One region of the Ferrovibrio sp. GW821-FHT12D07 genome, then DNA from elsewhere that is predicted to be linked to it. Evidence: riboswitches for the same ligand, from Rfam matches in the RefSeq annotation. Region 1 holds a riboswitch; the other holds the start of a gene.
The links. A riboswitch is a leader RNA that binds a small molecule or an ion and turns the genes downstream of it on or off. The one in region 1 is predicted to bind cobalamin.
Positions count from the first base shown of each region.

Region 2: linked by a shared signal. The riboswitch ahead of cobW (cobalamin biosynthesis protein CobW) and the one ahead of AC1RRE_RS08085 (TonB-dependent receptor plug domain-containing protein) in region 1 are both predicted to bind cobalamin.

Region 1 covers NZ_JBXAQN010000001.1:1,615,787-1,623,368, reverse strand. Annotated here, with positions in the region: gene AC1RRE_RS08095 (FecCD family ABC transporter permease) at 1-602, opposite strand, end outside; gene AC1RRE_RS08090 (ABC transporter substrate-binding protein) at 599-1,405, opposite strand; gene AC1RRE_RS08085 (TonB-dependent receptor plug domain-containing protein) at 1,491-3,443, opposite strand; cobalamin riboswitch at 3,567-3,751, opposite strand; RNA gene rnpB (RNase P RNA component class A) at 3,783-4,167, opposite strand; gene AC1RRE_RS08075 (peptidoglycan recognition protein family protein) at 4,217-4,987, opposite strand; gene AC1RRE_RS08070 (DMT family transporter) at 4,984-5,904, opposite strand; gene AC1RRE_RS08065 (winged helix DNA-binding protein) at 6,049-6,642, shown strand; gene AC1RRE_RS08060 (hydantoinase B/oxoprolinase family protein) at 6,725-7,582, shown strand, end outside.
Region 2 covers NZ_JBXAQN010000001.1:610,821-618,402, forward strand. Annotated here, with positions in the region: gene cobN (cobaltochelatase subunit CobN) at 1-778, opposite strand, end outside; gene cobW (cobalamin biosynthesis protein CobW) at 797-1,864, opposite strand; cobalamin riboswitch at 1,980-2,220, opposite strand; gene AC1RRE_RS03180 (HupE/UreJ family protein) at 2,341-2,970, shown strand; gene AC1RRE_RS03185 (sulfite exporter TauE/SafE family protein) at 2,963-3,730, shown strand; gene AC1RRE_RS03190 (hypothetical protein) at 3,734-4,222, opposite strand; gene AC1RRE_RS03195 (response regulator) at 4,245-4,775, opposite strand; gene AC1RRE_RS03200 (penicillin-binding protein activator) at 4,988-6,406, opposite strand; gene rsmI (16S rRNA (cytidine(1402)-2'-O)-methyltransferase) at 6,405-7,304, shown strand; gene AC1RRE_RS03210 (YraN family protein) at 7,288-7,582, shown strand, end outside.

The DNA of each region.
Region 1 (7,582 bases):
ACATGCTGCAGGCTGCGGTCGGCCAGCGATCCCATCAGCCAGTACATGATCTCCAGCGCCGCGTAAGGGTTGGGCGCGAGATTGAGCGCCAGCGCCGTCATCGAGCCGGCGAAACTGTTGATAGCGACGCCGGCCAGGATCAGCGTGGTAGTGGTCGCGCCCTTGCCCGCGATGCGGAACAGCACCAACGAGGCCAGCGCCGCGCCGATAATGCCGCCCAGCGGCAGGGCCAGCGCGAAGCTGCCGGCCAAACCGAAGTAGAACACCACGACCGCACCGAAGGCGGCGCTGCCCGACAGGCCAATCACACCGGGTTCGGCCAGCGGATTGCGCAACAGACCCTGCATCGCCGCACCGGTCATACCAAGCGTGAAGCCGACCATGCCCCCCAGCAGGGCACGCGGAAACCGCAACTCGGCAAGAACGAGTGCCGGCAGCGTGGAGCGGCCGGCGAGTAGGTCGTCAAAGGCTGCCGCAAGATCGAACTGTGCATAACCCACACCCAATGACGCCACAAAGAGCACCAACATCAGCAGGACCAGACCCGGCACCAACCAGGGCGATGCCTTATGATCGGGAAGGATTACGGTTTCAGACTTCATTCACGGCCCCTCCCTCTTTGCCGAACGGCCGTGGCGAGAATGTCGATGGCAGTGACCATCTCCGGTCCGGCACAGCTCCACAAACGCGTCGGCACATACAGTAGCTTTGTATCCGGCAAATGCCGCAAAACGGGATGATGCAGCACCTCATAGGCAAGCGCCGGCGTCTGCCGCGGCTCGCCATCCAGGATGATGTAATCCGGCGGTGTCATCGCGATGACTTCTAGTGGCACCTGGCCGTAGTTTTCCCAGCCCTTCTCTGCCGCCAGATTGCGCAGGCCGGCATAGGTGAGGATGTCATCGACCAGAGATCCGCGGCCCATCGTGAAGCCGTTGGTGCGATAGACGATGGCTGTCGGCGAGTCCGGCGTCACCGGCACGCGCAGGCCGGCCATGCGTTGCTCGATATCGGCAACCATCGCTTCAGCACGGGCCTCTTCACCGACCAGCCGGCCGACCTCGCGGATATGGGCCTTAGCGATGCCGAGCGTAGCCGGCACGCCAAGGTCACGTGGCATGAAGCCTGTTTTCTTCAGCAGGCCAACCGTTGTGCGCGTCGTATATTGTCCCGCCAGCACCATATCGGGATTGGCGGTGATCACTTCCTCGGCCAGACCGCGATTGGCAACCAGACCAGCCGCAAGATCGGCGACATTGGAGCCCTGCCGGTTCTGCGCCAGCCAGGTGACAGAGCGGATGCGGTTAGGCGTGACCAGACGCACGGCCAGTTCATCGGTGCAGAGATTCAGCGACACGATCCGCGCCGGCTTGTCTGAAGCCAGGGCCGATGTCGCGAAAACCATCGCCGTTATGAAAGCAGCTACCCGCAGAATCGCCTCCTTCATTCAGATATGGTGGAGGGATCGCTCCCTCCACCACACATGTCTTTTAGAACGTGGCCCGGACGCCGACATAACCGGCGCGACCAGCCGACTGGAAGCCGTAAACCTCCACATACTCACGATCGAGTAGATTCTCGATCCGACTGAATAGCTCCACACTGTCGGTCACCTTGTAGGCCGCCCCCAGGTTGATCAGGGTATAAGCATTCAGGGTCACGCGCTGAGAGGGGAAAAGCTCGAAATTACTGTCAGCCGCGCGGCCGTTATACAGTACCCCGAGATTGACGCTCGTCCGGTTATCCTCGAAGCGGTAATGGGCGTTGAAGCTGCCTGTCTGTGACGGACGGCGGATCAACTGATCGTTTCCTACACTGTCGCCTTCGGTGTTCATGTAGCCATAAGATGCGCGCAATGTCAGGCGCTCGATCGGCTCGATCGCACCCTCCAGTTCGATGCCCCGCACCATGTTTTCACCAGGGTTATTGATCGAACCATTGAATGCGGCATTGCTGCCGATCTGGTTTTTGATCTGCTGGTTGAAATATGTGACACCAACCATGGCCTTCTTGTTCCAGAAGACCTGATCAATACCAACATCCCAACCCTTGGTTTCTTCCGGTGTCAGGTTCGGATTGCCTGTGAAGGTGGGTGTGAAACCGTACAGCTCGAACATGGTCGGGTTCTTGACGCCGGTGCCCCAGCTGCCACGAACCTTGGTGTCAGTGCTGAGAAACTGGTAGGCCGCCGTCGCACGATAGGTGCGTGAATCCTGAAACAGGTCGTTCCTGTCCTCGCGGACTGCGCCGGTCAAGAACAGCTGGCGGAAGAAATCGACCTTGTACATGCCGACAAAGCCGGTGCTGTCGATCTCCACCGTCCGCTTCGGATTGAGCGAGCTGCTCTCGAAGGTCTCTCTTTCCTGCTCGGCAAGGACAGTCACCGTGTGGCGGGCATCGGCGACCGAAGGCGTCTCGAACAGCACGTTGGTCTGATAGTCGTATTTGGTCTTGTCGCCGCGATTGAAGCTGGTGATCACATCATTGGTCAGACCATGGCGCTGGTTCTTGGTATAGGCGGTGCCGAGGACATGCTCCCAGTGGCCATCCAGCAGCGTCAGCTTGCCCTGAGCGCGGCCAAACAGCTGATTGCCCCGGGTTCGCGTATTGGTGTCGACGGGGACAGAGGCAATAGTGCCATCCGTCTCGGTTTCAAATCCGGTATAGCGGCCGGCAAAATCGAAAGTCAGGTTCTCCAGTGCATCGAAGCCGAACTTGGTGAACATGGTCTGGTTCTCGTACCCGTCGGCCTCGTTGTTGCCCCGGCTCTTCAGAGACTTGGTTTCGCCGCTGGTGCGGTAATCCACACCGCTGAGCAGGAAGTTGTAACGCTCGCCGCCGCCGCGCACCGAGGCATTCGCCTGGTAGGTATTGAATGAACCACCTTCAAGCGCGGCATTGAAAACCGGCTTCCCTGCACCGCGCCTGGTGACGATGTTGATCAGGCCGCCGGCGGCATCCGAGCCATACAGCGCGCTTTGCGGGCCGCGCAGAACTTCGATGCGTTCCACATCGGCGGCCAGCATATGGGCAAAATCGAATTCCGAGCCGCCGGCCGTATCGTTGACCTCAATGCCGTCGACCAGCACCATCGTCTGATTGCCCTCCGAGCCACGGATGCGGACCTGGGTCAGGCTGCCGACGCCGCCGGTACGGTTGACCGCCAGGCCGGGCACCTCACGCAGCACATCGGAGATCAGCTGGGTCTGCCGCCGCTGCAGCTCCTCACCGGTGATGATGGTGACGGCACTGCCAACTTCCGAGATCGGCGTTTCGGTCCTGTTGGCTGCAACGGAGATCGCGGACAGCAGCGTCGGCGCGTCGCTGGTTTGCGCAACTGCACGCCCGGCGCCAACCATCAATACGGCGGCAGCGGTGAGCAGGAGAGGAAAATGATATCGAGACGGATTGCGGCCCTGATGGGCCAGATTGAACGCAGTCATACAAACCTCGGCGATACGCCATGTGGCACGTCACCGCGTTCGAGGTCTGCTCCTGTAGGTCCGCGCAAAACAAGGACGCACAGGTTGGCTAACCCACCGAGACACCCTGCCCGATGTGATCGCGTGTGACCACGGATGACGGCAGGTCTCCTGGCTCGCGGGTCATCGTCTTCTGTCACCTTCCCAGAGCTTTGCGGCTCCAGTGGTTATTGACAGCAGACTCTCCGCTTACAGTTGCAGGGGCAGCCACGGAATTGAACCGTGTTCCCAGTTAGGCCCTTACGGGCACCGTCGGGCAGGAACCTGCCCGGCCCGGCTTCGCTTGTCAATCGTATGAATGGCGCCAGACGGCCTGTAAGCCGGGTTCTGTCCCCCTGTCTTGCAACAGGATGGACGGCCATTCCTCTGGGGTGCCCGTTACCGGACACCTCGCGCGACCGACCCGGATGGCGGACCGAAAACCGCCCTGCAGACTTGCGCCTGCCGCCATCCCTATTTGGTCTTGCTCCCGGTGGGGTTTGCCATGCCGCTTCCGTTACCGGTCGCGCGGTGCGCTCTTACCGCACCCTTTCACCCTTACCATCAGTCTTGCGAGTGATGGCGGTCTACTCTCTGTGGCACTGTCCCTGGGGTCACCCCCGCCGGGCGTTACCCGGCACCGTGTTTCCGTGGAGCCCGGACTTTCCTCGACGTTTTGACACGCCGCGGCCGTCCAGCCGTCTGGCACCGGGCGCACAGGTAGGCCCAAGCCGGGCATCCGTCAAGGTAAAGAGTCAGGCCGTCTTCTGGCTGCTGACGCGGCGCACCGTCATCTGCTCGGAAATATGATGGATCAGGCTGGTGGTCTCGGCGTCGCTGACGCCATCCACCTGGTCCTGGCGCCAGTGGCGCTGGAAGGCCTTCACGGCCGCTTCGGTCAGTGGGTCGTACAGGCCGCTGCCCTCGATGGCATAGCCGATCTTGTCGAGCGCCACCTGCAGTTCCAGTACCGCGCCGCCGCGGTCGCCCGCGCGCATTGCCGGCGCACTGCCCGAGACCCGGAACTCCTTGCTCCACCACCGGCCGAAACCGGCGGCATGCAGCCGGCGCCAGGGGAACAGTTCGCCTGGATCTTCCTTGCGGCTGGGCGCGATATCGGAATGGGCGACATAGTTGCCCGGCATCACGTCATGCCGTGTGGCGATATCCTTGAGCAGCGCAATGAGGGCATCGATCTGAACAACAGGAAATTCACGGTAACCAAATTCGTGGCCGGGATTGACCAGCTCGATGCCGATCGAGCGCGCATTCACATCGCGCACACCACGCCAGAAAGACACGCCGGCATGCCAGGCGCGCTTGTCCTCGGGCACCAGGCGATAGATCGTGCCATCCTCGTCGATCATATAATGCGCGCTGACCTTCGCTTCCGCATCGGACAGACGCTCCAGCGCGGCCGCAGCGCTCTTCATGCCGGTATAATGCAGCACGATCATGTCGACCGGGCGCTTGCCGCTGCGCTCGTCGAAATTCGGAGAGGGATGATCGATGACCGGAAGCATCATTCGCCTGCAGCTTTGGCCGGAGCCTCGAGCGCGGCCTTTTCAGGGGTCACGCCACGACTTTCGGCAACCTTGCTTTCCCTTAGGGCGACAATCAAGACACCCACGAGGGTTACGATTGTGCCCACAATCACACGCGTACTGAGCTGTTCGTCCAGAAAATAGACGCCGGCAAAGACGCCGAAGATCGGCGCCAGGGTGAAGCCCGGATTGACGATGTTGATCGGATACCGGCGCAGCAGGTAATACGTGCCGCCATGACCGACCAGCGACACGGCGAGGCCGGCATACAGGATCGCGCTCCAGTGCCAGGCATTGGCCGCCAGCGTCTGCTCAATATGGTTATCTTCCAGAACCAGTGAGATCAGCAGCAGGCTGGGCGCGCTGATGATGCCGACCCAGGCTTGCATAGTGAAGGTGTCGACATCCCGGATGCGGCGCACCGTAATCTGGCCGAAGGAATAGACGATCACCGCAATCAGGATGAAGATGATGGCGGTCTGGTAGTTCATCACCTTGGGGTCGAAACTGATCACCAGCGTGCCGCTGAAGGCCAGCGCGATGCCCAGCGCCCGCTTCCAGCGAATGCGTTCACCCAGCAGCAGCATGGCCATCAGGGTCACGATCGGCACGCCGAGCTGGGTGACGACGGCAACCACCGCGACATCATCGGCTTTGGCGATCCCCAGGATGATCAGGGAGAAATGCAGGGTGCCCATGCAGAGTGCGGCGATCAGCACATTACGCATCTGGCCCGGCTGCCATTTCAGCCAGGGCAGCATCAGCAGCGCCACAAGGCTGAACCGCAAGGCCGTGAACAGCACCGGCGGAAAATGATTCACCGCGAGCTTGGTGACGACAAAATTGCCGCCCCAGATCGCGCATATAAGCAGCATCAGGGCCAGGTGCTGGGGCTTCATGGGGCGGGACCCTAGCAAAGTCGCCCTGTCACGGGCTACGCTTCTTTCTTATGGGGCCATGCAATGCCTGCATGGGCGGTATGCGGCTCTTTTTCGGATCGGGGGTCTGCCCGGTTTCGAGGCGATACGGACAGGCAATTGGCTATGGCAAAAGCAAAGACATCAACGCCCGGTAAAAAGCCCGCCGGCAAGGCCGTCGCCAAGACTGTTACCCCGCCGATCACGGGCCCGTCATCGCGCCGCGCCATCGTCTCCTCCGCCCATCTGGCCAGCGGTAAACTGGAAGGACTGAGCGAGTTCGAATTCGCCCTGATGATGACGGGCAATGCCTTCAGCCGCTGGATCGTGCGCTGCATGACTGCGGCGGGCCAGGGCGACCTGGCGGCGCTGGACGTGATGGTGCTGCATGGCGTCAATCATCGCGACCGGCCCAAGCGCCTGGCCGACCTCTGCCTGGTGCTGAATGTGGAAGACTCCCACACCATCAACTACGGGCTGAAAAAGATGGTGCGACTGGGCCTGATTGCGGGCACCCGGCGGGGCAAGGAAATCTTCTACAGCACGACCCCGAAAGGACAGGCGCTCTGCCTGGAATACCGCAAGATCCGCGAACAGCTCCTGGGCGAGGCTTTCGCCCTGATCGGCGGGCCGCGCGGCGACCTCTCCCGCATGGCGGACCTGATGCGGGCACTGTCGGGCATCTATGATCAGGCCGCCCGGTCTGCGGCCTCGCTGTAGGCCATCCGGACGACGTTGACAAATTATCAACGTTTTGTAACCGTGCCGTCTCCGCCTTAATCGACCTCCCGGGAGTTTCCAGATGTCCCCGTCCTCATCCGCAACTGCTACCCCCCAGGATGCTCAGTGGGAATTCTGGATTGACCGTGGTGGCACCTTCACCGACATCGTCGGCCGCAAGCCTGATGGCGAGATCGTCACCCATAAGCTGCTGTCAGAAAACCCGGAGCGCTACAAGGATGCCGCTGTACAGGGCATCCGTGACCTGCTGGGCCTGAAGGCCGGCGACACATTGCCCAGCGGCAAGATCGCCGCCGTGAAGATGGGTACGACGGTGGCCACCAACGCGCTGCTGGAGCGCAAGGGCGACCGCGTGCTGCTGCTGGTATCGGAAGGCTTTGCCGACCAGCTGCGCATCGGCTACCAGACCCGGCCCAAGCTGTTCGCCCTGCATATCCAGCTGCCCGAGATGCTGTACGAGCGCGTGGTGGAAATCCCCGAGCGCGTGCGCAATGACGGCAGCATCGAGACACCCCTCGATCTCAAGGCCGCCGAGGCCGCGCTGAAGGCCGCCTTCGCCGATGGCATCCGCTCGGTAGCCATCCTGTTCATGCATGGCTACCGCTATACCGAACACGAGGCCAAGGTCGCCGCATTGGCGAAAAAGCTCGGCTTCACGCAGGTCTCGGCCAGCCACCAGGTCTCGCCGCTGATCAAGTTCGTCAGCCGCGGCGACACGACTGTGGTCGATGCTTACGTTTCTCCCATCCTGCGCCGCTACGTCGATCAGGTCGGCAGCGAGCTGGATGCCGCCAACACGGCGCTGCGCCTGATGTTCATGCAGTCCAACGGCGGCCTGGCCGACGCCAATTTCTTCCAGGGCAAGGACAGCATCCTGTCCGGCCCGGCCGGCGGCGTCGTCGGCCTGGTCGAGACCTCG
Region 2 (7,582 bases), 1.0 Mb from region 1:
CCAGCATGGTGCCGACCAGATCGGCCGACAGCCTGTCCTTCAGGCTGGTGACATAGATGGGCAGCGGATGCAGGCCCTCGGCGCTCAAGGATTCGATCAGCGCATCGACGGCGGCGATGTCGCCGGCCTGCATCAGCGCGCGATAAAAGACGATGGCGCAGATCGGGTGCGGCGCACCGCGATGCGTCGCGGCCCAGGCATGGCGCAGCGTATCCAGGTCGGGATCGGGCAGGCCGGGCCAGTAGAGACCGGCGGCCGGCAGCGGTCGCGCCGGCGGCGGGTCTTCGGCGCGGCCGATGATCGATGCGGCGTAGCGCAGCGCGTTGCGCAGGTTCTCGATGCCGCCTTCACGGAAATAGCTGAAGAGTTCGGCGCGGGTTTCGTCGGTGACGGTGGAGAAGCCGTCGAGACCCGGATCAGCCTGGCGGTCGCCGGGCAGGAAGGCCAGCGCGATGCCTTTGGCGCGACAGATGTCGCTCAGGCGCTCGACGCCATAGGCCCAGTAGCTCTGGCCGCCCAGCAGCCGCACGATCACCAGCTTGGCCTGCGCGATCACGCTCTCGACATAGAGGTCGACGGCATAAGGATGGCCAAGCTGCAGCAGGTTGGCCAGGCGCAGGGTCGGGAAGTCATCGGTCAGCGCGGCGCAGGCGCTGCTCAGGGCCGCCAGTTCGGAATCGGCGGCGCTCAGCACCACGATCTCGCCCGGCGACTGCCGCAGGTCGACAGCGCCATCCGCTGTCGCCGTGCCGCCGGGTATGGCATTGAGCAGATGCAAGGGGCCGCCTTTATCCGGTCAAGCGGCGAGGAGCGCGGCGCGGATCGCCGCCTCGTCGAGGCCGGCGCGGCCGATCACCACCAGACGGGTGGTGCGCGCTTCCGTGCCGCTCCAGTCGCGGTCGTAGTAATGCGACAGACGCGCGCCCACGCCCTGCAGCACCAGCCGCATGGTCTTGCCGGCGACGGCGACAAAGCCCTTCACCCGCAGGATGTCGTGTTCGGCGATCACCGGCAGCAGGCGATCCAGCAGCGCATCGGGGCTGCCCTGTTCGGGCAGGGTGAGCGCGAAGCTGAAGAAATCCTCGTGATCGTGATCGTCTTCATTGTCGTGATGCGACTTGCGTGCGGCGATATCGTCCTCGGCCGCCGCATGCAGGCCCAGCAGGATATCGGCGGCGATCTCGCCCCTGGAAATCGCCAGCGTTTTCACGCCGCTGCGCAGATGCGCGCCGATCTCGGCCCGCACATTGTCCAGCGCGCCGTCGTCCAGCAGGTCGGTCTTGTTCAGCAGCACCAGATCGGCGCAGCCGAGCTGGTCCTCGAACAGTTCCTCCAGCGGATTGTCATGATCCAGATTGGGGTCGGCGGCACGCTGGGCGGCGAGGGCGTCTTCATCATCGGCAAAACGCCCTTCGGCCACGGCGGCTGCATCCACCACCGTCACCACGCCGTCCACGGTGGTGCGGTTTTTGATGCCGGGCCAGGCAAAGGCCTGAACGAGAGGTTTCGGCAAGGCGAGACCGGAGGTCTCGATCACGATATGCGTCGGCGGATTGGGCCGGTCGAGCAGCTTCTGCAGCGTGGGCAGGAAATCATCGGCAACCGTGCAGCACAGGCAGCCATTGGCCAGCTCGACGATATCGTCTTCCGTGCAGTCGGGCGCGCCACAGCTTTTTAGCAGGTCGCCGTCGATGCCGACTTCGCCGAACTCGTTGACGATCAGCGCGATGCGCCGGCCCTTGGCGTTGGTGATGAGGTGACGGATCAGCGTGGTCTTGCCGGCGCCGAGAAAACCGGTGACGACGGTTGCCGGAATCTTGGGGGCGGGAATTTTTGCCGTGCTGGTCTTCGCGTTCGTCTGCATGTTCTAGCGTCCTGATCCTGTGACGCCGACGCGGACAGGCTTTGGCCGATCCCGCCTTCGGAGGGGCGCAGAATGGCACAGGCCGGCTGCCGGCACACCCCGTCCGACATGTCCGCTTCGACTGAAGCCGATGGCAGGTCTCCGGGCTCGCGGGTTATCGCGGTCAACGCGCCTTCCCGGACCGTCATGCTGGTCCAGTGGCTTGTTGCGTGCCGCTCGCCGCCTACCGTAGCGGGGGCTGCCGCGGTTTTCGGAGTTGTACAGAAACCTGCACAGGAATCCGGCACCGCGTTCCCTTTTCATCGCCGCACTGCCCGTCAAAGGCGGCTTGGCGAACCATCGCGGCGGACCGTAAGCCCCGGGTATGCTCTTGTCAAACCAGGGTCCGGCTTGTCAAACGCGACCGGCTTGGGGCACAAAGGAGCGGGTGGTTCGCACGCGCATGATTGAGGGCGCGCATCATACAAGAGGTCGCCATGTCGTTCAGGTCCAAGCTCGGTCAGTCCATTCTGCCGGTCCTTTTTCTGGCGAGCATCGCCCTGCTTTGTGCAGTACCGGCTGCCCTGGCCCATCCGGGTCATCCCGGCGGTGAGCCTGCGGCGAGCGGTTTCGCGGCCGGCTTCGCGCATCCCTTTGGCGGTTTTGATCATCTGATGGCCATGCTGGCCGTCGGCCTCTGGGCTATCCAGCAGTCTGCGGCGCAGCCGCGTGCACTCTGGCTGCTGCCGGCCAGCTTCATCACCGCCATGGCCGCGGGTTTTGGCCTTGGCCTGACCGGTGTCGCTCTGCCCGGCGTCGAGGCCGGCATCGCGCTGTCGGTGCTGCTGCTCGGCCTGATCGTCGCCTTTGCCGCGCGTCCGCCGCTGCCTGCCGCCATGGCCGTCACCGCGCTGTTCGCGCTGTTCCATGGCCATGCCCATGGCACCGAAATCGCCGATCCGTCGCAGGCGCTGGTCTATGCCGGCGGCATGGTGCTGGCGACCGCGCTGCTGCATGGCTTCGGCCTGGTGGCCGCGCGTCTGGCCCAGCAGCTCAATCTGTCGGTGCTGACCCGCGCCGCCGGTGCCGCCGTGGCGCTGGCCGGCATCGTCATCCTGGTTGGCTGACACCCTTTTCAGTTTCCTGACCGAGCCGCGTTACTGGGCCGTCGCCGGCGCAGCAGCGCTGGCCGGTCTGGTGCGCGGCTTTTCCGGCTTCGGCGGCGCCATGATGTTCATGCCGATCGCCGGGCTGCACTACGAGCCCAAGCTCGCTGCCATCCTGCTCTACATCGCCGATGATCTCGCGGCCCTGCCCCTGTTGCCCGATGCGCTGCGCCGCTGCGTGTGGCGCGAGGTGCTGCCGCTGGGCCTGAGCGCCGTGGTCGCCGTGCCGTTCGGCGTGGCGCTGCTGGTGATCGCCGATGCGGATGTGATGCGCTGGACGATCTGTATCCTGATTCTTCTCGCGGTCGGCATGATGGCGGCCGGCTGGCGCTATCGCGGCCGCCTCAGCCTGCCCGCCACCCTGGGCACCGGCGCACTCGCCGGATTGAGCGGCGGCGCGGCGGCGCTGCCGGGTCCGCCGGTGGTGCTGCTTTGGCTCGGTGGCCAGAGCGAGGCGGCGACCGTGCGCGCCAATCTGGTGGTTTTCTTCGGTTTCACGGCGGTAGCCTCAGGCGTGGCCTATTGGTGGAATGGCCTGTTCACCGCGGAAAGCCTGCTGATGTCGCTGCCGCTGATCCCGGCCTATCTGCTGCCGCTGCAGCTGGGCAGCCGGCTGTTTGCGCGCTCCAGCGAGCGGCAGTTCCGCATGATGGCGTTGCTGCTCTGCGCTTTTGCCGCGCTCAGCGGCTTGCCGCTGTGGCGCATGCTGTTCGCAGGCTGACGATCAGGTCTTGTGGGCTTCCATCGCCTGGCGCAGGGCCTGCAGCAGCTCGGCCTCGACCTTGGTGCCATAGCCCTGAATCTGCTGACCCATCACCACATACAGCGCATCGATCTGCGCCGCGATGATGTCGAGCTGGATCGGGCTGGGCGCGCCCATATCCCTGGTGAAGTCGTTCAGCGATTTGGCGAAGGCGGTCAGCAGCGGATACTTGAACATGCCGCCCATGCCCTTGATATCCAGCGACAGCGAGCGGATCGCCTGCATCGCCTGATCGACGGCATGGTTCATCGCCACGTCTTCCAGCGCGGCGCGCAACTGTCGGAGCTTCTCGGCGATTTCCTGGCTGAAACTGTCGGTGGCTTTTTCCACCACCTCTTCCAGCCGGCGCAACTCCGCAGGCTCCAGCTTGAGGCGGAAGCCTTTCTTGAAGTTGACCGCCTTGCGACGCAGGTCCTGCTGCGGCGGAGTGAAAACCGGCTTCTTTGCCATTGGTCTGAATAGGGCCGGTCGATCAGTTCATGTCGATGCGGCGTTCGGGGCCGCCATATTCGGCGATCCTGCGGCGGCGGCGATCGGGGCCGTAATACTCGCCTACGCGGACGAACTGGCGCGGCCGCGCGACGGCGGCGACCAGGCGGGTGTAGAAGCCGTTCACGGTGTAGGGCTTGGCGACGAATTCCGAGACGCCGCAGTCGCGGGCGCGGCAGACATACTCTTCTTCCGAATTGGCGGTCATCATCACGACCGGCATCATGCGGTTGGGCGAGGCGGCATCATTGCGCACCCATTGCACGATATCCATGCCGGTGCGGCCGAGCTTTTCCTGGCCCAGCGCCCATTCGGTGATCATCATGTCGGTGCGGCCGAGCCGCAGGATGTTGGTGGCGGTGTCAAAGTCGCGGGCGCGATCGATGTACTGGGCATCCAGCATCATCAGCACATCACGCACCATCTGGCCCATCAAACGGTTCGGCTCGACGACCAGAAAACTGATCTTCGAGAAATCAATACGCTCATGGTCAACCATGCTGTCTTCGCTCACTGCTAGTATCCCCCCTGCCTAGGGCCGCAAAAACACTACTAGAAACAAATCCCGAGCAAAAGCGCGTTACAGTAGTATTAGAGTATTAGGGGTCGTAGCACGGGGGCTTAGCAGGTGCGGGATTATTTATTGGTAATCAGAGAATCCCAACTCATCTCTGGGCGAAGTAACGCGAAGTTCAACCTTCGGGCGGGGTCTCGCCGGGGAACCGGTTAATTTGCGGGCGGCTGGAAGCTGGCCGGGGCCTTGTCGATCACCCGGCTGCCGCGGCGCTGGATTTCCAGCACGGCCAGGCCGCGTTGCACCAGCCCGTCGCTGCGGAACCGGAAAATCCCGTCATAGCCGGCAAAACCGTCCGGGTTGGTCATCGCGGCATCGCTGAACATATCGGTGCCGGCCGGGCCGCGGGCCAGGATGCCGACCAGGGCGGTGGCATCATAGGACAGGCTGGCCAGGCGCGGCGGCCGGCGGCCGAAGCCCTGCTCGAAACGGCGGGCGAATTCGGCAAACCCTTCCGGGGCCGGGCCTGCATACCAGCCGCCGACCAGGGCCGGTTCGCTGCCCAGCGCGGGATCGTCCCACAGGCCGGTGCCGAGGAAGCGCGTGGCGCGCGGGTCGATGTCGAAGAAGGGCAACAGGGGCGCCAGGGCGCGCAGGCGTGCGCCGCCCTCGGGCAGTAGCAGGGCATCCACCGGTCGCGGCAGGTTGGGATCGACGCCGTCCACCGGCGGATCCTCCAGGCTGCGGGCCGGCAGGGCGCGGAGCGAGGCGGCGAAGCGCCGCACGATCGGGGTCAGGTCGGGCGTGTCGCCGGGATAGCGGTCCTGCTTCAGAAGCTGCGTGCCGGTCTGGCTGGCGGCGCTTTCGGCCGCTTGCGCCACGGCGGTGCCATAGGCGGAATCCGGCGCCAGCAGCGCCAGCCGCGTCATGCCCTTGCCGCGCGCATAGGCGACCACGCGTTCGATCTGCTGGTCCGGCGTGAAGCCGAGCAGGAAAACGCCACCGCCGGCCACGCTGCGGTCGGTGGAGAAGCTGAGCACCTTCACATTGCGCAGGCGGGCGACCGTCGCCACAGCCGCGGTTTCATTGGCAAATAGCGGCCCCACGATGACCTGCGCGCCTTCGGCGATCACCTGGTTGGCGGCGATGGCGGCCTTCTCGGGCGACCCTTCGGTATCGCGCGGCACCAGCAGCAGGCGGTCGTCGGCCAGATCGAACAGCGCCAGCTGGGCGGCGTCGAACAGGGCGCGGCCCAGCGCGGCGTTCGGCCCGCTCAAGGGAACCAGGAAACCGATCCGGATCGCATCGACGCTGGGCGGGCGCAAGGCCGGCGCCGAGGGCATCGGCAGGGTCTCGATCGCCACCGACGGCGTCGCGGCCGGCAGAAGTGCCGGTTGCGCCGGTCCGGCAGGAACTGTATTCGCTTGGGTCTGGACGGGTGCGCCGGGCGAGGGCGCCACACGTTGCGGCGCACCGGCCCCAGGCACCACGCGCTCGATCAGGCCGGGCAGGCCGCCCTGACTGCCGCTGCCGCTCTGGCAAGCGGTCAGAATCATGACTGGCAGCAGCAGGATAGACACGGCCGAAAGGCCGGCCTTAAGGTAACGCACGCAGCTCATTGCAACGCTCATGACAGACCCGATCCAGCCGCTGCCCGACAATCTTGGGGTCGATGCGGCGCAATTCACTCCCGGCTTATATCTGGTGGCTACCCCCATCGGCAACGCCGCCGACATCACGTTGCGCGCCCTGGCTTTGCTCCGCCGCGCCGATCTGGTGGCCTGCGAAGACAGCCGCGTGAGTGGCCCGCTGCTGAAACGATACGGCATCGGCACCCCGCTCTTCCCATATCATGAGCATAATGCGGCGAAAGTGCGACCCCAGTTGATCGGCAAACTGCAGGCCGGCGCCGTGGTGGCGCTGATTTCCGATGCCGGCACGCCGCTGATCAACGATCCCGGCTACAAGCTGGTGCGGGACTGCATCGCGGCCGGCGTGGCTGTCACGGCTCTGCCCGGGGCGTCGGCGGTGCTGACCGGCCTCAGCCTGTCCGGCCTGCCCAGCGACCGCTTCCTGTTCGCGGGCTTCCCGCCGCCGAAAGAGGCCGCCCGCCTCAAATGGCTGGCCGAGCTGAAATCCGTCCGCGCCACGCTGGTGCTGCTGGAAGGCCCGCAACGCCTGGCCGACAGCCTGGCCAGCATGGCCAGCGTCTTCGGGCCGCAGCGCGAGGCTGCGGTGGCGCGCGAGCTGACCAAGAAATTCGAGGAAGTGCGACGCGGCCCGCTGGCCGAACTGGCGGCGCATTATGCCGAACACGGACCGCCCAAGGGCGAGATCACGCTGGTGATCGGTCCGCCGCCGGAGGATGCCTCAGAGGCCACCGCCGACGATCTGGACACCGCGCTGCGCGCGGCGATGGCACGCCTGCCGCTGCGCCAGGCCGTCGACGAGGTGGCCACCGTGCTCAATCTCGCCCGCAAGCCGGTCTATGCAAGAGCGCTGGAATTACGGGATGACGACAACGGATAGCCGGCACCGGCGTGGCCGGCAGGGCGAGGCCTGGGCGGTGTGGTGGCTGCGCCTGCAGGGCTATCGCATCCTGGCGCGCAACTGGCGGCATCCCTTGGGTGAAATCGACATCCTGGCCCGGCGCGGCCGCCTGCTGGTTGCCGTGGAAGTGAAGGCGCGTGACACTTACATGCAGGCGGCCGAGGCGATACGCCTGCAGCAGCGCCATCGCATTGCCAATGCGGCTGCGGTATTCTTGGGCCAGCAGCCGGATGCGGCGATTCTGTCGCTGCGGTTCG